Regions from separate parts of the Bacillus pfraonensis genome, predicted to be linked through region 1. Evidence: predicted binding sites of a transcription regulator. Region 1 holds the regulator's gene; the other holds the start of a gene.
The links. Region 1 encodes LexA, which represses DNA repair genes until DNA is damaged. Its sites were predicted from a motif close to CGAACATATGTTCG; they were not measured.
Positions count from the first base shown of each region.

Region 2: the regulator LexA is predicted to act here: its motif matches at 6,969-6,982, upstream of addB (helicase-exonuclease AddAB subunit AddB).

Region 1 is NZ_JAHCDO010000015.1:12,376-23,524, forward strand. Features, by position in the region: gene KFD70_RS16100 (contact-dependent growth inhibition system immunity protein) at 180-479, opposite strand; gene KFD70_RS16105 (hypothetical protein) at 748-1,110, opposite strand; partial or broken gene KFD70_RS16110 (cytoplasmic protein) at 1,142-1,903, opposite strand; gene KFD70_RS16115 (glycoside hydrolase family 25 protein) at 2,214-3,185, shown strand; partial or broken gene KFD70_RS16120 (IS3 family transposase) at 3,236-3,337, opposite strand; gene KFD70_RS16125 (small acid-soluble spore protein H) at 3,465-3,644, opposite strand; gene KFD70_RS16130 (YmaF family protein) at 3,809-4,144, shown strand; gene KFD70_RS16135 (DUF2935 domain-containing protein) at 4,314-5,225, shown strand; gene KFD70_RS16140 (YfmQ family protein) at 5,507-5,929, shown strand; gene KFD70_RS16145 (PadR family transcriptional regulator) at 6,255-6,566, shown strand; gene KFD70_RS16150 (DUF1700 domain-containing protein) at 6,571-7,113, shown strand; gene KFD70_RS16155 (DUF4097 family beta strand repeat-containing protein) at 7,119-7,919, shown strand; gene lexA (transcriptional repressor LexA) at 7,949-8,569, opposite strand; gene KFD70_RS16165 (YneB family resolvase-like protein) at 8,712-9,368, shown strand; gene KFD70_RS16170 (DUF896 domain-containing protein) at 9,414-9,653, shown strand; gene KFD70_RS16175 (bifunctional metallophosphatase/5'-nucleotidase) at 9,697-11,149, opposite strand, start outside.
Region 2 is NZ_JAHCDO010000006.1:60,078-71,226, forward strand. Features, by position in the region: gene KFD70_RS07645 (DMT family transporter) at 1-760, shown strand, start outside; partial or broken gene KFD70_RS07650 (S-layer homology domain-containing protein) at 803-913, shown strand; gene aceB (malate synthase A) at 1,121-2,710, shown strand; gene aceA (isocitrate lyase) at 2,733-4,010, shown strand; gene cspD (cold-shock protein CspD) at 4,309-4,512, shown strand; gene KFD70_RS07670 (competence protein ComK) at 4,824-5,411, shown strand; gene KFD70_RS07675 (TVP38/TMEM64 family protein) at 5,638-6,231, shown strand; gene lepB (signal peptidase I) at 6,289-6,861, shown strand; gene addB (helicase-exonuclease AddAB subunit AddB) at 7,009-10,521, shown strand; gene addA (helicase-exonuclease AddAB subunit AddA) at 10,518-11,149, shown strand, end outside.

The DNA of each region.
Region 1 (11,149 bases):
CCTGGAATTTTTGAAGGTGACTCACGGACTATTTTTTATATCGTTTTTAAAGAACTCTTCACTGTTGTGTGCTCCACCAATACCTCTCCTTCTTGGAACAGCTGGGACTATGTTTTTAATGTGAATGTTCGTTAATTTAACAAAAAAGACCGCCTTTTACGGGCGGTCGATTTTTCTTATTAAGTGTTTTTTAATGCTTGTTTTAGCGTTTTACCTATTTGTTCAAGCCATTCTAATGGTGTTATTTCTAATCCTTCAAAATATATTCCATCTGCAGAAAACTGTATGTACTCATTTTTTTCTTTATCACTATAATCACTTTGAATAAATTCAGCTAGAAAAATAATAGCGTCTTGTAAATATTCCGTACTTTCTTCTTGAAGTAACTCTTGGAGTGCTTCTTCATAAAATGTATCTTGATGAAATGTTGCTGCTAAGAACTGATAAACCGGATCTTCTAGATTTTTTTTTAATAGCATATATTTCTTTCCTCCTATTAGTCAACTGGATAACCTGTTAAAATAAAATTTCTATTGCCGTCTTTTCTGCAAAGGAAGAGTTGCAAAAGAGCATCCACTTAAAGGATGCTCTTTTGTATAATATATTCTTTACAGTTTCCTCATTGATTCTATTTAAGTTACTATACTCATTTATCCAGAAAGTTTGAAAGACATTTATCCAATCAAGGTTATTTAAGAATTATTTATTTTCTTATCTTATCTTATCTAGTTTCAACTAATAATAATTTTATTTCCACAATGTAGAGGTAATTTGTTTTAAATGAAATTCAATATATTCAATAACTTCTTTATAATTATCAGATGTAAATTCGTGAATTGGGTTTTCGCAATCCATGTTTTTCATAATTAAAACTAGGTAATTACCATCGGGGGAAATATCAGGGTTCCAACCGAGATCCAATGTAATCGATGATTTCTCATGATAAAGCTGCAACAAACTTTCAGTAAACATAAACCAGCAATCGTCATCGGGTTCCAAATTTCGCGGATCTATTTCAACAAAATTGTTATAGTTCACTTTCCATCCTTCTGTTATCCTCAAGGGATGAATATTTACTTTAGGAACATCTAACTTAACAGATTTTCTCATAATCATAACCTCTTTCACAATTTCTAGTCACTTAATCTAATTTTCTTAAATATTTATTTAACCTTTCTCCAGCGATTGGATGTCCATGATACACATTTCCACTTGTAAGTTCTGCTCTAATCCAACTAGTTGGATTACCATTATCATAACCGATAACTTTTCCCGTATCATAAATGAAATAGTAATTATTATTACCATTATCAATTATATGCCCTTTTATCAGTGCTTCTTTTTCTATTACCTTATTATTTGCACTCGGTAAATATTGAGCATGCCTTTTACCTGTTTCACTAAATTTTTTTGCTTCTTCAGAAGTTCTAGCCTTTAGATGTTTATTATCATGAGGAGAGTAATTTGCATTATTTATCTTGGTTCTAAAATCTTTTCTACCATAGTAACTATCATGAGCTATTTCATCATGCTTTTTTGAGATATTAGGTTTAGTAGAACCGGTAGTATTAGTAGCGTTATTAGTCTTTGCAAAATTATAATAGGCTTGATTTAGTTCGCTTTGAGGTATCTTGGTTATGATATTTCCACCAGAGAAAGCAAAAGAAACATCTTTCTTAAAAGATTGTAAAATATCGTTTGCTTGCTTCAAGTCTTTTATTAGCGCTACTCCTTTAGATAATGTACTTGCTCCACCTGCTCCTTTTGTGACGAGGCCTGCTTTACCTAGTCCCTTATCGAGAATTAGACCGATAGCTATTTGTGTTAATCCATAAGTAGTCCATTGCGTACGGCTCTCTGCATCTCCATCTAATATATCTCGTTTCGTAGTACTTGAAAAAGTCAGTGCTAATACGACTTGAATTCTCCGGATTATTATTGGGCAATTGTCACTGGTTTAATTGGATTATTACTGAAGGGTGGAATGTAATATGTCAAAAGAGAATATCAAAAAAAGATTCCGCAACTGGAAAACATGGGTTGCGGTTTTTTTTATTGGTTGGATTCTTATTTACGAGATTTGGTATGCCAGAAGCAAAGAGTTTTTTAGATGAATTAGCGCCTTATTTGTTATCAGTTGGTATCACATTAGGCATTTGATCAGACTATAAAATGAAATCTGAATATACTAATAAAAAAGGAGGTGTTGAATAATGGGTTATATTGTAGACATTTCTAAATGGAATGGCAATATTAACTGGTCAGTTGCGGCTCCACAGCTTGATTGGGTTATTGCCCGTGTACAAGATGGTTCAACCTATGTAGACCCAATGTACAAGTCGTATGTAGCTTCTATGAAGAATCATGGTGTGCCATTTGGGAATTACGCGTTCTGCCGCTTCGTTTCTGTAGAAGATGCGAAAGTAGAGGCAAGGGACTTTTGGAACCGCGGTGATAAATCTGCTACGGTTTGGGTTGCTGATGTAGAAGTGAAAACAATGACTGATATGAGAGCGGGAACACAAGCTTTCATCGATGAGTTACGTCGCTTAGGCGCTAAGAAGGTTGGGTTATATGTCGGCCATCATATGTACAAGCCATTTGGCATGGATAAAGTGAATGTAGACTTTGTATGGATCCCTCGCTACGGTGGAAACAAACCCGCGTATCCATGTGATATTTGGCAATACACTGAAACAGGACATGTTCCTGGCATTGGTAAATGTGATTTGAATCAATTAGTTGGAGATAAACCGCTTTCTTGGTTTACAGGAGAGAATACAAGTAATAACCAACAAAATGGTATTGGTATCGCAGTTTCTAAGTATCCTGTTGGTTATGGAGTTAATCTTTATAACGCACCGGATGGTCATTTTACTGGTGAATCAATTAAAGATAAAACACCATATTTAATTCTTGAAGGTGCTTGGTATGGTGGAGATAAAAACATGCTTTGCTTAGGTTGGGAACAATGGGTTCCACAGGAACATGTTAACGTTCAATGGTTTAAGGCATACTCAAAATATCCCCCTGGATACGGTATTAATACGTATAATGCGCCAAATGGTGATTTCACTGGAAATGTCGATGGATCAATTCCGTATGATATTTATTCCCGTAAAGATGGATGGATTGATCTTGGACAAAGTACATTTGTGAAAGAAGAACATTTTGATATTAGATAAAAGAAAAAGCCGGCTCTTATGAAGTGACCCCAAAAAGTTAGACAGAAAAATTAAGCGGCTGATTGGATATGAGTCCGGTATTGAACTGGACTCATTCCGTTTAACTTTGCTTTAATTCTTTTGTGGTTGTAATAATGAATATAATTCTCTAATTCTACCTTTTTTCTAAAGAAGTTAGGTGGGAGATAGACTGCCCGTAACGGCCCGATTGGTGAGAGCTAATAATCAGTGGGGGATGAGGAAAACCCCCACTGATTAAAGTTTCACTTTATTGTTTGTTTAATGTTCTATTAAATTGGATAAAGGAATTTCCTGTTCATTTTGCGGCTCGCTAAGAGGATAAATTCTAGCTGTTTCGTTATTTTCATCTACATTTTGAATGTAGATTGGAATTCCATTATAGGTTACATTAGCCATAACAGGTGAAGCCGCAATCTCTTGTGCTCGTTGTGTATTCATGATAATGACCTCCTTTTGACTTATAACAATCATAATATTTACTTTGAACTACTTAATTATTCTTATTATTTAATGGTAAGTGAATAGAGAATTAATAGGTATTAATTTTGATTTTAAACATATAAGTGTATAAAGTTTATCTGTATGGACAAGGAGTGAGTAGAATGAACAGGGTAGGGAAAGCTGATTTTGTTTCAGGGTTTGTACCGAATCATAATCATGGATCAGTTGATTATACATCTGTCGATGCGGGCCATGTACATCAATGTTTAGATGTAACCTCTCCACCAATTCAAACGCAGGATGGGCATATACACTATACAGAAGGATATGTAGTATTTGAAGATGGACATACTCATTATTATAAGGCATACTCAGGACCAGCTATTCCAGTTGGAGATGGAATGCATGTGCATTATTACGATTTTTATACAACAGAAGATAATGGACATAAGCATCGTATAAGAGGAGTGGATCAGCCTGCTCCAGGTAATAAATAGGTAAAGGAAAGTTCACATGTCAGCAGAATGTGAGCTTTTTTATTATATATACTGTTTTTAAAAACAGTATATATGGAATTTGAGTTGTTGTTTTTTGGTATAGTAAATATTACTAATTCATATACATAATATAGTATGAATGCTCTTAAGGGCATTAGGGGGGATTTTAATGACTAACGGGCAACAACAACCTATTCCTGGTCACTTTGTTATGGATACACAGCGGGCTATGTTGCTTCCGCCGGAATTGAAAGCTGCACCTTCTGAATCATTAACAGAACAATTATTTATTGAAAGGTCCTTAACTGAAAATCGATTTTGGTTACGGATTATGAAGGAGCATGCGCTCTTTCTTAGTGAAGGGTTTAATCGGAAAGATAAAAATCTAATTCAGCAAGTAGAGCAGTTTTTTCAGCTTTTTGATCGACATTTACAAAAAGCATTCTCTATTCCTCAAACTGTTCAAGCAGTCAGGCAATTAAACGAAGAAAGTATTCAGCTCGTTTATGCTTTTCGTAATTATAAAAGAAACCTTTTAATTTTAATTATTAATTGTAAGGTAAGTGGTTTCAATTTTCCGTTATTAGTAGATCATATTGCACGAGAAGCGGAATATTTTATAAGAACACTTCAGAAATTTAATGAAGGAAAAATGGATCCAATTCAAGATGCGATAATTAGTGAAAATGTGTTTTGGCTAAGAATTATGATGGAGCACTCTCGTTTTATTGCCTCGCTGCTTGATCAATCAGAGCGAAATTTAGTTCATACTGCTTCGAAATTTGGTGATGATTTTGAGGTTCTTCTTGGTCAAGCGAGGGATGTTGAATCTATGTTATATCAGAAACAGCCGACATATCCGATTATTGGAAAATTAAATAAAGATAGTGAAAATGCTACAGTTGAATTGAGGAATTTCAAAAAAGCTGGATTAGAGCTTATCCAAACATGTCAAATTAAAAGTGTAATTAATCCGTTATTAGCTGACCATGTTGTAAGAGAAGCTGAGCATTTCTTATTTATGATTCATGTGTTGGAAGAAAGGTTGAAACAAAAACAGATGCAACAGTCGATGGGATAAGTGCTTTATTATCATGGTAGATACATAATAGAGCCTATAGATTTCGAAGAATTCTATTTAATAGTTTATTTTTTTATCATGAGAAGGTCGGTAATTTCTATTCTAAGGAATTATCGGCCTTTTCTGTATGCTCGCCTTTCTTCATAAATATAGACTGTACGAAAGTGGATGATCCAACTTCGTATCAAGTTTCACACAATATACAAAAAATAACTAATTACACTGTGATAATATTAGTAATGGAATAATATGAATTTAGAACGTAACGGAGATGATAAAATATGACGACGTGGTTTGTAGTTATGTTAATTCTTTTCGGTGCTTTTAAAATAATAGTGGCGAGTATACCAACTTCTGTTGTAGAGTCTATTATTAGTAGATTTGAACTGCATCCGCAACTTAATAATGAGGCTGTTACTGTAACTGTCGATGGAAAACGCTTAGAAGGTGAAGAGAAAATTCAAATTGTTGATTATTTTAACGAAGCGATATTTTTAGAAAAATATTATTTTCCTCCACAAAGCAGTGGGACGCCATTGATCATCGATACTAAGAGGGGAAAAAACGATGTTAGGTTTTCTGTGTACAGTTACGATGATCACGTTGATGTAGTCAAGCAGTATAAGAAGAAAGTAGTCGCGTATAGTCTGCGTTCCAAAAGCCTTCAAAACTATTCTCTTTTAGTAACGGGAAATTTAGCTTAAAGAGATCATTAAAGAAACTGTTTAAACATATTATAAATACTGATAAGTTAATTTTAAAATGATATTACATATGAAACGGTATATTTAGGAGGAGAATTAGGGATATATCTCTGATGTAGTTATGTTAGGACATAACAATCTATAAAAAATATGATTGATCACGGTTTTTCCTGTAGTTAGGGGGGATCGTGATTTTTTAATTAGTTGGGTATAAAATGGTTTTTAATAGACAACAGTACCTTGCAATAAACAATAGTAAATGGTATATTATGGGTAACGCAAGTACCTTGTATTGAGTGGTACTGATTGGAAAGGAGGATTGTCTTTGAACGTCCAGTTTAAAAAAGGTGTGCTAGAGCTGTGTGTACTGGCGCTTGTCAAACGAAAAGATTGCTACGGTTATGAACTCGTTCAGCAAATCTCCAATAAATTTTTAATATCGGAAGGGTCAGTATACCCATTATTACGTCGTTTAACAAAAGAGGGATATTTTCAAACGTATTTAAAAGAATCAACAGAAGGACCACCACGTAAATATTATCAATTAACGACTCAAGGAGAAGCGCAACTTCATTTACTTGTAACGGAGTGGCGTGATTTTGCTAAAGGGGTACAAGAAATTATTGAAGAGGTGTAATGAGATGAACAAAGAACAGTTTCTTCGAGAATTATCGGGACATCTTAGAAAGGTACCAGAAGAAGAAAGACGTGATATTTTATATGATTATGAGGAGCACTTCCAATTTGGATTAGAGGAAGGGAAGACAGAGGCTGAAATTATAAAAGGACTTGGTTCACCAAAAGCAATTGCGAAAGAGATGTTGGCATTATATCGTTTTGATGAGATGAAGAAAGATCCGTCTGCTTCGAATATAACAAGAGCTGTAATGGCGGCAATTGGTCTTAGTTTATTAAACTTTATTATTGTATTAGGACCTTTAATTGCAATCGTAAGTTTTATATTTTCCCTTTGGGTTGGAGGCGCGGTCTCGATTGTGGCGCCATTGCTAGTAGTGATTAAGATACTAACGGGTACATTCTTATGGCTTGATATATTTGTTTCTATTACATTTGTTGGAGTTGGATTATTGTTATGTATAGTTGCTTACTACTGTACAAAAGGGTTTAAAAATTTTTGTGTGGGCTATGTCAATTGGAATCTCAAAATGATTAAAGGGGAATAGATGAGATGAAAAAGATATTGTTAGTAGCTGTCGCTTGTATCATTATTGGAATTATTGGTATATCACAAACATATACAAAAGCAGTAGATGCGGCAGAAAGGGGGAATAAAGAAAAGGTTATTAAAAATGAAGAAATCCGAAATTTGGAAATTGATTTAGATGCTGGAGATGTTACGATTCAAAAAGGAAATGATTCTTCTTTTTATATAAAACAAATAGGAAATATTGCAAAACAAAAAGTGAGTGTTGATGAACAAGGGGATACGCTAAAGGTTCAAGGTAAGATAAAAAAAGGGGTTTCATTCGATTTTTCATTTTTATCTTTCGGGTTTAAAGCGCCAGGGATAATAATCGTTGTTCCGGAACGTTCTTACCAAGATATAAAAGTAAGTTCTTCTGCGGGTGAGATAACAGTAAATGATATAAAAAGTGAACGTGTAGAAGCAACGACGTTTGGTGGAGATGTAGAAATGGAGCGGGTGATAGCGAAGAAAGTAGAAGGGTCTTCAAAAGCAGGAGAAGTTAAAATGAAAAAAGTAAGTGGAAAAGTTGTAGCGAAAACAACAAGTGGAGATGTAGATATTGTAGATCATGATCCTAAATATGATTTAGAGGCAAGTTCAACTGCAGGAGAAGTTGATATTCGATTACTTCAGAAGCCTCAAGATGCGACTATAAGTGGGAAAACATTTGCAGGAGAAGTGGAGATTTTCAAAGAAGAAACGAAAAATGTAACATTAGGAAATGGTAGTGTAAAAATTAGCGGACAAACATCTGCAGGAGACGTTACAATTGAAGCGAATTAAAAAATAGACCAGTTTAACTGGTCTATTTTTTAATGTAAATCGCGGTATACACCGATTACTTTTCCAATAACAGAAACTTTATCTAAAAGGATCGGTTCTAAAGAAGAGTTTTCTGGTTGTAAGCGGAAATGATCTTTTTCTTTGTAAAAACGCTTTACAGTTGCTTCGTTATCTTCTGTTAAAGCAACAACGATTTCCCCGTTGTATGCAGAATGTTGTTGGCGAACAACAACTAAATCTCCGTCCAGAATACCCGCTTCAATCATACTATCTCCAGAGATTCGTAACATAAATACTTGGTCTGCTCCAGCAACAACACTTGCAGGAAGTGGGAAGTGTTCCTCTACACTTTCAACTGCTGTAATCGGTAAGCCTGCTGTAACTTTCCCGACGATAGGAACTTGAACAACTGATTGTGTTTCTGTTTCGATTTTCACTTCTCCTAAAATTTCAATGGCTCTCGGTTTTGTTGGATCACGTCGAATATAACCTTTTTCTTCTAGACGTGATAAATGTCCGTGCACAGTAGAACTAGAAGCAAGGCCAACCGCTTGACCAATTTCGCGTACGGAAGGTGGATAACCTTTTTCTTGTACTTTTAGTTTGATGAAGTCGAGAATGTCTTGCTGGCGTTTTGTTAACTTTTCCATGTTTTTTAACACCTCGTTTTCTTTCAATTTTCTTACTTATAAGTATAACATGCGAAAAAACATTCTACAAACATAAGTTCGAACAAAAAGACGATTTGTGATACACTAAAGGAAAAATCGAAATGAGAAAGAGGGTTTTAAAATGAATGCAATCATTTATGCCCGTGTAAGCACAACGAAAGAAGCGCAGGAAACATCATTATCACGCCAAAAAGATGAATTATTGCATTTAGCTGAGCGGTATCAAATGAATGTTATAAAGGTGATTGAGGAGAAGGCAAGCGGTTATACGATTGAAAGAGACGGTATATTAGAAGTGCTGGACATGATTCGAGATGAAGAGATTGATGTGCTTCTCATTCAAGATGAAACGCGGCTTGGAAGAGGGAATGCAAAGATTGCGTTAATGCACTGTTTACATAAAGAAGGGATCAAAGTATATACACATACGCATAATGGGGAATTACAGCTTTCTGATTCAGATTCTATGGTATTAGATATTATTGGTATAGTTGAAGAGTATCAGAGGAAGATTCATAATTTGAAGATTAAACGTGGAATGCAGAGAGCGGTAGAAAGAGGGTTTCGTCCAGAAAAAAATTTAAAAAATCGTCATTTGAGTACAGGACGTGAAAAGAAAGAAGTGCCGATTGAAGAAATTGTACGTCTTCGTCGTAATGAATTAACATTTGAGGAAATTGCTGCGACGCTTCGTGGTTTTGGACATGATGTATCAAAAGCAACAGTACATCGCAGATACGTGGAATATACGAAGCAATTGCTTGATAAACAAGACTAACTATTGTATGATAATAATCAGTTTTAAGTAGAAAGGGGATTCGAGATGCTAAGTCACGAACTCATTGAACGCATCAATTTCTTAGCGAAAAAAGCAAAAGCTGAAGGATTAACTGAAGAAGAACAACGTGAGCGCCAATCGCTCCGTGAACAATATTTAAAAGGATTTCGTCAAAATATGTTAAACGAATTAAAAGGCATTAAAGTCGTTAACGAAGAAGGTAAAGATATTACACCAGCGAAATTAAAAGCATTAAAAAAACAAGATAATGCAAAGTTAAATTAAAAGATGGGCGAAGCCCATCTTTTTTTGATTTTAGTAGAATTGTTTATTTGATAACTTTCCAATTACGGTTGATTGTCGCTTCAATTGTTCCCCGTTCTAATATGTAATTCGCAATAAGTTCAGACATATCAATTGGTATGTCTTTTATGATGGGTTTATTTTGGTACATAGAATAATTTCCGCCACCACTTGCGCGATAATTATTCATGACTACGTCATATTCTTGATCAAGGTGAATGGGAGATCCATCATATTGTAGGGAAACGACTCTTTCACCAATGGGCTTTGAAATATTTAATGTGTACGAAATTCCTTCCCACATATCGTAATTATAATGCTGTGGTTTTGGTTCGGTATAAGCAGGATTTACAATAATATTCCCATCTGTATGTAACGTGAAATATTCAGCAGATAGCTCAAGGGCTTCTTTTATATCTTTTCCTGTAATCCTTATGACCTTTAATGTATTTGGATAAATATAATTTGAAACAATATCTCTCATTGTAATATGTTTTGGAAAGCCAGAAGATTCATTATGAAATAGGCTTGTACAAGAGATATTGACTTCAGCTACTTCCATCTGCACTTTATTTATAAATTCGATAAAAGGATGGTCTTGTAAACGTGTTTGCATCGCAGTGTGAATTTGCATGTCACCAATAATGGTGCCGATTGGTTGATCTAGCCATTGTTGCGTTTGATTTTCGTAGTTAGATACAAGTGAAAGTACTTTTTCGTCTGCTTGAACGCCTTTAACAGACAACAGTTCCGAATGACATTTTTTAATTATCCATCGATCCTTATTTTGTTCTAATTCTACCCGAACTTTTCCTAATGAATGCCCATTAGATCCGGGTTGTACAATTGTTACACCATTTACTTTCGTATTTGCAATAGAGCGATGTTGGTGACCTGTTAGTAATATATCAATACCATCTATTTCTTGACACATCGCATATCCTTGATTCTCACCAGTTAAAATTTCTGTTGGTTCTCCAGATTGTAAATCCCTTTCAAAGCCACCATGATATGCTACGATTAGTAAATGTGGTTGTTCCTGTTCACGAATGTAGGAAACACATTTTTTTGTTGACTCTAGCGCATCTTCAAATAGTAAATCTTTAATATGGTGTGGCTGCTCCCAATTCGGGATGTAATGTGTTGTAACTCCCAAGATAGCGACTTTTATATTAGGGTGTATGTGTTTAATGACATAGGGTTTGCCGAAGTAAGGATCCTTTGTATGTTTATTTAAAATATTTGCGGATAGATAAGGCATATTCGCATTTAATACAGCTTTGTTTAATACATCCATTCCATAGTTGAACTCGTGATTTCCGATAACGGCAGCATCATAACCAATGTAATTAGCGATAAGTGACATTGGGTTGTTTGTATGCGGTATATATTTAGCGTAGTGATAGGTGAATGGAGTTCCCTGTATAAAATCGCCGTTATCGATCACAATTACATGTTCGTGCTGGCTACGCTCTTGT
Region 2 (11,149 bases), on a different contig from region 1:
ATGCTGGCTTGCGACAGGGCAATTTAAAGAAGAGAAGTGGAACAGAAAAGAAGTACTACAAATACTAGCTTGCGGCGTTTTTCTTGTTTTTAACTGGGTGTTTTTATTTAAAGCTTTTGAGGTCATGTCAGTGACGATTGCGATCTCTGTGTATCATCTTGCACCAATTATTGTATTAATGATTGGGAGTGTCGTATTTAAAGAAAGATTAACAATGTTATCTATTATTTCGATTCTGATTTGTTTTGGTGGCACTGTGTTAGTCGCAGGTGTGGATGGGAGTGTTTCTATAGAGAAACTGATGTCTTCCGGGATGGTTTGGGCACTTCTTGCAGCGTTGTTTTATGCATTTACCACTTTATTGGGGAAAGGGATTAAACAAACAAGTGCATATGCGATGACATTTTTGCAAACTTTTTTAGGCATATTTCTATTATTACCATTTGTAGACTTTGGAGAATTTCAAGGTTTGACGCAAAGTAATTGGATTGCAATTACAGCGACAGGACTGATTCATACTGGTTTTGTTTATTATTTATTTTTTGATAGTTTACGAGATTTACCAACACGTTTAATTTCTATATTAGTCTTTTTAGATCCTGGAGTGGCTATTTTACTTGATACAGTATTTACAGGTTTTCGTCCGACTACAATGCAGATAGTAGGGATTATCCTTATTTTTGTTGGGATGGCGTTTACTTTTCGAAAATCAGAAGATGAAGTGGTATGCCAGGAAGAGAAAGTTTACTCTAAAGGATGAGGTAGTAAAATTCGAGAAATTCAAAATAATAATAAGGAATAGGTTGTAGTAGGAACTGGTGACGGGAAGTATGAATCGCAAATGCTTGTAACGCGTGAACAATATGCGCAGTTTTTATACAATGCAATTATAAATGATCCTTCTGCAGAATAAGAAACAGTGAATAGATTAGATTTATAAAAGAGGGTAGGTGTTGTATAACACCTGCCTTTTTGATGTTTGAATACGTAGATGAAACCGGTGTTTCACAAAAAATAAGTTAAATTTTCAAAAAACTCCTTCCTTTTCTGAAAATTTGTTATATAATATAAAACATAAAATCAAATCTGTTATAAAACAGTTTGAAAAGGAGATGCTAATATGTCGACACAAACTTCACGGGTTACACTCGTTGGAGAAATATTACCGGCGTATGGAGAAATTTTGACACCGGAAGCGCTCACTTTTTTAAAAGAGCTGCATGAGAATTTTAATACACGCCGCAAAGATTTACTGCAAAAACGAGTGGAAAAGCAAAAAAGAATTGATGCAGGGGAGTTTCCAAGCTTTTTATCAGAAACAGCACATATACGTGCTGGAGATTGGACGATTGCCCAGCTTCCAAAAGATTTAGAAGATCGTCGTGTGGAGATTACAGGTCCAGTAGATCGTAAGATGGTGATTAATGCTTTAAATTCAGGTGCATATCTTTTTATGGCAGACTTTGAAGATTCGAACTCGCCGACGTGGCATAATGCGATAGATGGCCAGATTAACTTAAGAGATGCGGTGAAGAGAACGATTTCATATAAGAATCCGAGCGGCAAAGAATATCGTTTAGGAGATAAAACAGCTGTACTTATCGTTCGTCCACGCGGTTGGCATTTAGAGGAAAAACATATGTTAGTTGATGGGGAAAAGATGTCAGGTAGCCTTGTTGACTTTGGTTTGTACTTTTTCCACAATGCAAAAACATTATTAGAAAAAGAAAGCGGGCCATATTTTTACTTACCGAAAATGGAAAGCTATTTGGAAGCGAGATTATGGAATGATGTTTTTATTTTTGCGCAGAAATATATCGGGATTCCGAATGGAACGATTAAAGCAACTGTATTATTAGAAACGATCCACGCTTCTTTTGAAATGGATGAAATTTTATATGAGCTTCGTGACCACTCAGCAGGACTAAATTGTGGACGCTGGGATTATATTTTTAGCTTCTTAAAGGCTTTTCGTAACCATAATGAATTTTTACTTCCAGATAGGGCGCAAGTTACGATGACAGCGCCGTTTATGCGCAACTATTCTTTAAAAGTAATTCAAACGTGCCATCGCCGGAACGCACCAGCAATTGGCGGAATGGCAGCACAAATTCCGATTAAAAATAACCCGGAAGCAAATGAAGTTGCTTTTGAAAAAGTTCGTATGGATAAAGAACGTGAGGCTTTAGACGGACATGACGGGACTTGGGTTGCCCACCCGGGACTCGTACCGGTTGCGATGGAAGTGTTCGATCACATTATGAAAACACCGAATCAAATTTTCAGAAAACGTGAAGAGATTTATGTAACAGAAAAGGACTTATTAGAAGTACCGATAGGAACGATTACAGAAGAAGGGCTTCGTATGAATATTAGCGTTGGTATTCAATATATTGCATCGTGGTTAAGCGGCCGCGGGGCAGCACCGATTTACAATTTGATGGAAGATGCAGCAACGGCAGAAATTTCAAGGGCGCAAGTGTGGCAATGGATTCGTCATGAAGGCGGGAAGCTGAATGACGGCCGTAACATTACATTTGCTTTAGTAGAAGAGTTTAAGGCAGAAGAGTTAGCGAAAATAGAACGAGAGATTGGCAAGGAGCAATTTGAGAAAGGTAGATTTGTAGAAGCGACAAAATTATTTACTGATTTAGTACGTAATGATGAGTTTGAAACATTTTTAACATTACCGGGTTATGAGATTTTATAAAAAAGAAAAGGGGATGGAAGAGATGACAAACGAAAGAGTACAAAAATTACAAGAAAGCTGGGAGTTAGATGAGCGTTGGAAAGGGGTAACGCGTCCTTATTCTGTTGAGGATGTAATTCGTCTTCGCGGATCAATTGATATTGAACATACATTAGCACGCCGCGGGGCGGAGAAACTTTGGCAATCGCTTCATACAGAAGATTATATTCATGCGCTTGGTGCGTTAACAGGAAACCAAGCGATGCAGCAAGTAAAGGCAGGATTAAAAGCAATTTACTTGAGTGGTTGGCAAGTGGCAGCGGATGCTAATCTGTCCGGGCACATGTATCCAGACCAAAGTTTATATCCAGCGAACAGTGTACCAGCTGTTGTAAAGCGTATTAATCAAACGCTGCAACGTGCGGATCAAATTCAGCACATGGAAGGCAGCGGTGATACAGATTATTTTGTACCGATTGTTGCGGATGCTGAAGCGGGATTTGGCGGACAATTAAACGTGTTTGAATTAATGAAAGGTATGATTGAAGCAGGTGCATCAGGCGTGCACTTTGAAGATCAATTATCCTCAGAGAAAAAATGCGGACATTTAGGCGGAAAAGTGTTGCTACCAACGCAAACGGCGGTACGTAATTTAATTTCTGCGCGCTTAGCAGCGGATGTAATGGGTGTGCCAACAATTATTGTAGCAAGAACAGATGCAGATGCAGCCGATCTAATTACGAGTGATATTGATCCAGTTGATCAAAAATTTATTACAGGAGAGAGAACGCCAGAAGGTTTTTACCGGACGAAAGCAGGGCTTGATCAAGCAATTGCGCGCGGTTTAGCATATGCGCCATATGCAGATCTTGTTTGGTGTGAAACATCTGAACCTAATTTAGAAGATGCGAAGCGTTTTGCGGAAGCAATTCATGAGAAATATCCAGGGAAATTACTAGCATATAACTGTTCACCATCCTTTAACTGGAAACAAAAATTAGATGAAAAAACAATCGCAACCTTCCAAAAAGAAATTGCTTCATACGGATACAAATTCCAGTTCGTAACATTAGCTGGATTCCATTCATTAAACTATGGCATGTTTGAATTAGCGCGTGGTTATAAAGAGCACGGCATGGCAGCGTATTCTGAACTGCAACAAGCTGAGTTTGCAGCAGAAGAGCACGGCTACTCTGCAACGCGCCATCAACGCGAAGTTGGAACGGGTTACTTTGACGAAGTAGCACAAGTGATTACAGGCGGAACATCTTCTACAACGGCCCTGAAAGGTTCTACGGAAGAGGCGCAGTTTACAAAATAAGTGCTGAAGCGGGTGTCCTTTAAGGGCACCTGTTGTTTTTCATATAGGAAATCGATTGATAGTGTTGTAAAAATTTAGAAAGAAATATTTTCGAAAAATATTGTACATTCTATTTTAAGTATGCTATGATTATCTCAGTTGAATAACTAAATCAAGCAATCCATATATTATCAAGTGCTGAAAACGAACGAGAAAAAGTATGTGAGAACTGTTTTATGTTTCGTATTTGATAATGTGTGGATTCTTTTTTTATGTATGAAAACTAAAAAAATATGTATTTTCTTAGGAGGAAATAATTATGGCAGTAACAGGACAAGTAAAATGGTTTAACAACGAAAAAGGCTTCGGTTTCATCGAAGTTCCAGGCGGAAACGATGTATTCGTACACTTCTCTGCAATCGAAACTGAAGGTTTCAAATCTCTAGAAGAAGGCGAAAAAGTTAGCTTCGAAATCGAAGATGGCAACCGCGGACCTCAAGCTAAAAACGTTGTAAAACTATAATTTTATAGTACGTGATAAAAAAGGATGGCTTATGCCATCCTTTTTTTGTGCGCTTAGGGTTATTTTACTATGTTACAAATATTTCAAAAAGAAAAGATTGCATTTTTCTATAGCAATCCATCTTTTTAAGTTAAGAGAATAAGTGGATTTTATACAGATATTTGTATGAATAAATATAATGAAATTTTAAAGTTTTATAAGAAAATGTAAAATATTTGAAAAAATGAACAATTTTGTTTTTGTAGTGATACAATTATCCATGCAGCTGCTGTTATGAATTGTAAGAAAAATAATGAAGGAGCGAGTGTAGGATGGGTGAACAAGCAGAACGCTATGTTGAAAATTATGTTGTAAACAAGAAAACTATGGCCTTACTTCCAGTTATTTTAGGTGAAAAACGTATTGTAACGCGAGTAGTTGAAGTAGAAGACAGTTTTTTCATGTTTCAAAAGCCTCTTGATATTGTGGAACGAAGTTGTCGCAAGCACGGATCTAGCTTCTTAGGTAGAAAAGACGGTACAAAAGAGTTGACACGTATTACACATAAAGCACCCATTGCAATTAGCCCGACAGATCAGCTTTACTTTTTTCCTACGTATTCTTATTCTAGAAAGGAATGTGCATGGTTGTCGCACTTTCATATTGCAAATAATAAAGAACTAGCAGATGGTAATCTAATCATTCGATTCATTAACGGTCTCGCAGTGAAATTAGAAATATCAAAGAACAGTTTTGAGAATCAGCAAAATCGAACCGCAAAACTACGAACAGAGTATGAGGATCGCAAAAATAAACAAGGAACACTTCAGTTTAAGCAGGTCGATAAGGAAGATGAATCAGCGCTAAAGCCTGCCTATGAAAAAGCGTATCTTGTGAAAGAAGAAGACATAAAGGAATAATAACTTATAAGTGGAAAGGGTGGGATAACCATCCTTTTTTTATTTCTCAATATGTAAAACCATGTCAAATATTGATAGATTATCATACAATAATAATAAAGGATTTTTACATAAAAATATGGAACATTAATAAATACATCTCCATATGTCGTATCTACCATTTCCTCTTTCTGACAAGCAATGATAAAGTATAGGGATAGGATATTATAAAGGGGCAAATTGTAGAATGGATTTTCAAACAATCAAAGAGTATTTTTCAGAAGAAAATATGGAGCAAATTGTAGCGAGTTATCGGGCATTTGGGCCGCTCCTTGGTATTGGTTTGCCGATGGTGGAGGCGATTATCCCAGCGCTGCCACTCATTTTGTTTGTGATGGCGAATGCAGTTGCTTTCGGGTTATGGCTTGGATTTTTGTATTCGTGGCTTGGGTCGGTTCTTGGTGCATTACTTGTATTTTCGGTTATTCGCCGTTTTGGACGAGGTCGGTTCTTCTCGTTTGTGAATAAACACCCGAAAGTGCGCAAAGCGATGGGATGGATTGAACGGAAAGGGTTCGCACCTATTTTTATCTTATTTTGTTTTCCTTTTACACCGTCTGCACTTATTAATGTTGTGGCTGGTTTATCACGTATTAGTAGACGACAATTTGTGTTAGCACTAGCGCTTGGAAAGTTAGTCATGATTTTTATTTTAAGTTATATTGGGCATGATTTAACTTCTTTTATTTATAAGCCGGTGAAAACAATTATTGTGATAGGTGTTATTTTTATTTTATGGTATGTCGGTAAGAAGATTGAAGTAAAGCTAGAACTACATTAAGACTAGTCTGCACTGTAAGTAAGGCTCCATTATAGAAAAGGGTGAGGGGAGAGGCAGATGAAGCGAGCTTTGAAAAAAGAAGGCCTAGAATGGATGAGGACAATCCTTATAGGCGTGCTATTAGCTGTTTTTTTTCGAACGTTTTTCTTCTCAACGTATGTTGTAGAGGGGAAGTCAATGATGCCGACACTTCAAGATGGAAATATGCTTGTGGTAAATAAGGTTAGCTATCAAGTTGGGGAGTTGAACCGATTTGATGTTGTCGTGTTTCATGCAAATAAGAAAGAGGATTACGTAAAGAGGATTATCGGTTTACCAGGTGATCATATTGAATATAAGCATGATAAGTTGTATATAAACGGCCAATTTGTGGATGAGCCTTATTTGGAGACCTATAAGAGGCAAGCGGAAGGCCGACAGTTGACAGGAGACTTTACGTTAGAAGAATTAACGAGAGAAAAGACTGTTCCAAAGGGGTCTATTTTTGTAATTGGTGATAATCGTCTCGGCAGCTGGGATAGCAGACACTTTGGCTTTGTGAAAGCAGATACTGTTGTTGGGAAAGTGGATTTACGTTATTGGCCAATTAATGAAGTGCAGACGAACTTTTCAAAGGGGAATCATAAATAAAATTTTATCGGCGATTCAACAAAAGATATCGACTATTCAGCAAATAACGACAAAAAACAGGAGCCTGCTAGCTCCTGTTTTTTTGTGTTATAATACAAGGATGATATCAAACTAACGTTCGTTATGTCAGTGAAAGGTGGGGATTACATGTCGCTTCGATTTGTGATTGGACGGGCTGGAAGTGGAAAAAGTACATTTTGTTTACACGAAGTACAAGAAGAATTGCGGCAGCGTCCAAGGGGCGAAACTATTTTATATCTTGTACCGGAACAAATGACGTTCCAAACACAGCAAGCATTGATAGGAAATGAAGAAGTTAGCGGCTCTATCAGGGCGCAAGTATTTAGTTTTTCAAGGTTAGCGTGGAAGGTCCTTCAAGAAGTTGGTGGCGCGAGTCGTCTTCATATTGATGAGGCGGGCGTGCATATGCTACTGCGCAAAATTGTAGAATCGCGTAAGGAAGGATTGTATGTGTTTCAAAAAGCAGCAGAACAAAATGGCTTTTTTGAACATTTAGGAAGCATGATTGCTGAGTTTAAACGCTACAATGTTACACCATCGAATGTATATGAGATGTGGCAACAATTAGATGCTCATTCAAATGGTGATGAGCAAAAATTATTAGCAAATAAAATGTACGATCTGCAGCTTCTATATGATGATTTTGAACGAGCTTTGATTGGTAAATATTTAGATTCAGAAGATTACCTGCAGTTGCTTGTAGAAAAGCTTCCAGAATCTGACTATGTAAAAGGTGCAGAAATTTATATAGATGGATTTCATTCCTTTTCACCTGGGGAATTAGAAATCATTAGAAAGCTCATGGTTTGCGGAGCAAGAATTACAGTTACGTTAACAGTAGACGAAAAAACGTTATCACAGCCAGTAAGCGAACTAGATTTGTATTATCAAACAGTCCTTACGTATGAAAAAGTGAAACAGTTAGCGCGTGAAGAGAAAGTCGTGATTGAAAATACGATTCCGATGAGAGAACAACCACGTTTTCATTCACCAGGACTCGCACATCTAGAAGCGGAGTTTGAATCTCGTCCTTCTAAGAAGTTTCAAAGTGAACCAGGTATTACACTATATACAGCGGCAAACTTGCGAGCGGAAGTTGAAGGTGTAGCTAGGGAGATTCGCAAACTTGTTGCCGAAGAAGATTATCGCTACAGAGATATTGCGGTTCTTCTTCGGAATGGAGAAAGCTATTATGATGTAATGAAAACGTTATTTACGGATTACGATATTCCGCACTTTATCGATGAGAAGCGTCCGATGTCGCATCATCCACTTATTGAATGCATTCGTTCTGCGCTAGAAGTCATTAGTGGAAATTGGCGTTATGATGCAGTATTCCGCTGCATAAAAACGGAACTATTATATCCGTTAGATGTAAGAAAAGAATCCATGCGCGAAGAAATGGATGAGTTTGAAAATTATTGTTTAGCATATGGTGTACAAGGAAAGAGATGGACGGCAGATGAACCGTGGACATATCGTCGTTATCGCTCGTTAGATGGGGCAGGCGGAACACAAACCGATAGTGAGCGTGAAATGGAAGAGAAAATCAACCGTCTCCGTGATGTAGTACGAACACCGATTATTCGTTTGCAGAAGCGTTTCAAACGTGCAAGTTCAGTCATGCAAATGTGTGAAGCAGTGTATTTATTTTTAGAAGAATTAGATGTTCCTAAAAAACTAGAAGATTTGCGTATGCGTGCTGAAGAAGAAGGGAATTTCCTGTTTGCAAGTGACCATGATCAAGTTTGGGAAGAGGTAATGAATCTTCTCGATACATTTGTAGAAATGCTAGGCGAGGAAAAGATGTCTCGTGCAATGTTTATCGATGTAATGACAACTGGACTTGAGGCACTTCAATTTGCAAATATCCCGCCTGCTTTAGATCAAGTGCTGATTGCAAATATTGATCGAACAAGGTTATCGAATGTTCGCGCTGCTTTTGTAATTGGTGCAAATGAAGGAATCATTCCAGCAGCCCCTTCAGATGAAGGGATGTTATCAGATGAAGAGAGAGAATCTCTCGCTACAGCTGGTGTAGAATTAGCACCAACAACAAGGCAGACTTTATTAGAAGAGCAATTTGTTATTTATCAAACAGTAACCCGTGCATCTGAGAAGTTATATATTTCTTGTCCGCTTGCGGATGAAGAAGGAAAGACGTTACTGTCATCTAGCTTTATTAAGAAAGTAAAAAGAATGTTCCCTTCTATCAAAGAAGTCTTCATAACGAATGATGTGAATGATTTATCTCGTCAGGATCAAATTTCGTATGTAGCAACGCCAGAAGTTACGTTGTCGTACGTAACGCAGCAACTTCAAAACTGGAAACGATACGGTTTTGAAGGGAATCTTGATTTTTGGTGGGATGTATATAACTTCTATGTGATTTCACCTGAGTGGAAGCAAAAAAGTAGTCGCGTGTTGTCTAGTTTATTCTATCGAAATCGTGCGCAGAAACTTAGTCCGGTTGTCAGTAGAGAGCTATACGGAGATACAATTAAAGGAAGCGTCTCTCGTATGGAACTATTTAATCGCTGCGCATATGCTCATTTTGCCCAGCACGGATTATCGCTAAGAGAACGTGATGTGTTCAAATTAGATGCACCAGATATCGGCGAATTATTCCATGCGGCATTAAAGAAAATTGCTGACAAGTTACTGAGGGAAAATCGCACGTGGGCTGATTTATCGATAAAAGAGTGTGAGCATCTTTCTGCAGTAGTAATCGAAGAAATTGCACCGCTTCTGCAAAGACAAATTTTATTAAGTTCGAATCGAAATCATTATTTAAAACAAAAACTGCAGCAAATCATTTTCCGTACGTCACTTATCCTGCGTGAGCATGCGAAGTCAAGTGGATTTGTGCCAGTTGATTTAGAGGTTCCATTCGGTATGGGCGGCACGGGTTCTCTTCCACCGATGGAATTTACACTCTCAAACGGTGTGAAAATGGAAGTGGTTGGCCGCATTGACCGCGTAGATAAAGCGGAAGATGAAAACGGTACGTTCCTTCGCATTATTGACTATAAATCGAGTACAAAAGCTTTAGATTTAACGGAAGTGTATTACGGTTTAGCACTTCAAATGTTAACGTATTTAGACGTTGTCATTTCAAATGCAAATACGTGGATGAAAAAAGGTCAGGCGGCACTGCCTGCTGGCGTTTTATATTTCCATATTCATAACCCAATTGTGGAGATGAAAGGCGATGCTTCAGAAGAAGAAATCGAAAAAGAAATCTTAAAGAAATTTAAAATGAAAGGTCTCGTGCTAGGAGATGCGGATGTTGTTCGTTTAATGGACAATAAGTTAAGTACGGGAAGCTCAGACATTATTTCTGCCGGTCTGAAGAAAGATGGTAGTTTTAGTGCGCGTTCTAGTATTGCAAGTGAACAAGAATTTACAACCTTACAGCGATATGTGCATCATACATTTGAAAATATTGGGAAAGACATTACAGAAGGTGTGATTGATATTGCGCCTTATAAAATGGGGAATAAAGCAGCTTGTACGTTCTGTAATTTCCGCTCTGTTTGTCAGTTTGATGAATCACTTGAAGATAACCAGTTCCGCACGTTAAAAGATATGAAAGATAGTGAAGCGATGGAGAAAATAAGAGAGGAGGTTGGCGAATGATAGAGAACTGGCCACAAAAGCCTGAAGGTAGTCAATGGACGGATGATCAATGGAAAGCAGTTGTCAGAGATGGCCGTGATATTTTAGTCGCGGCAGCAGCAGGATCGGGAAAGACAGCTGTACTTGTAGAAAGAATTATTCGCAAAATTATTAATGCCGAGAATCCAGTAGATGTAGATCGCTTGCTTGTTGTAACATTTACAAATGCAGCAGCGCAAGAGATGAAGAACAGAATTGGTGAAGCGTTAGAAAAAGTATTAATCGATGAGCCTGGGTCAGAGCATATTCGTAAGCAGCTTAGTTTATTAAATAAAGCGTCGATTTCAACGATTCACTCGTTCTGTTTACAAGTCATTCGAACGTATTATTATATGCTCGACGTTGATCCGCGTTTTCGCATTGCGAACCAGACAGAAAATGAATTATTAAAAGAAGAAGTATTAGATGACATACTAGAAGAGGAATATGGCACCGAGGGAAATGATATATTCTTTGAACTCGTTGATCGTTATACGAGTGACCGAAGTGATGATGATTTGCAGCGCATGATCCTAGCACTTCATACAGAATCGAGGGCGCATCCAGATCCAGAGAAATGGCTGGATAAGCTTGTTGAAGCATATGATGT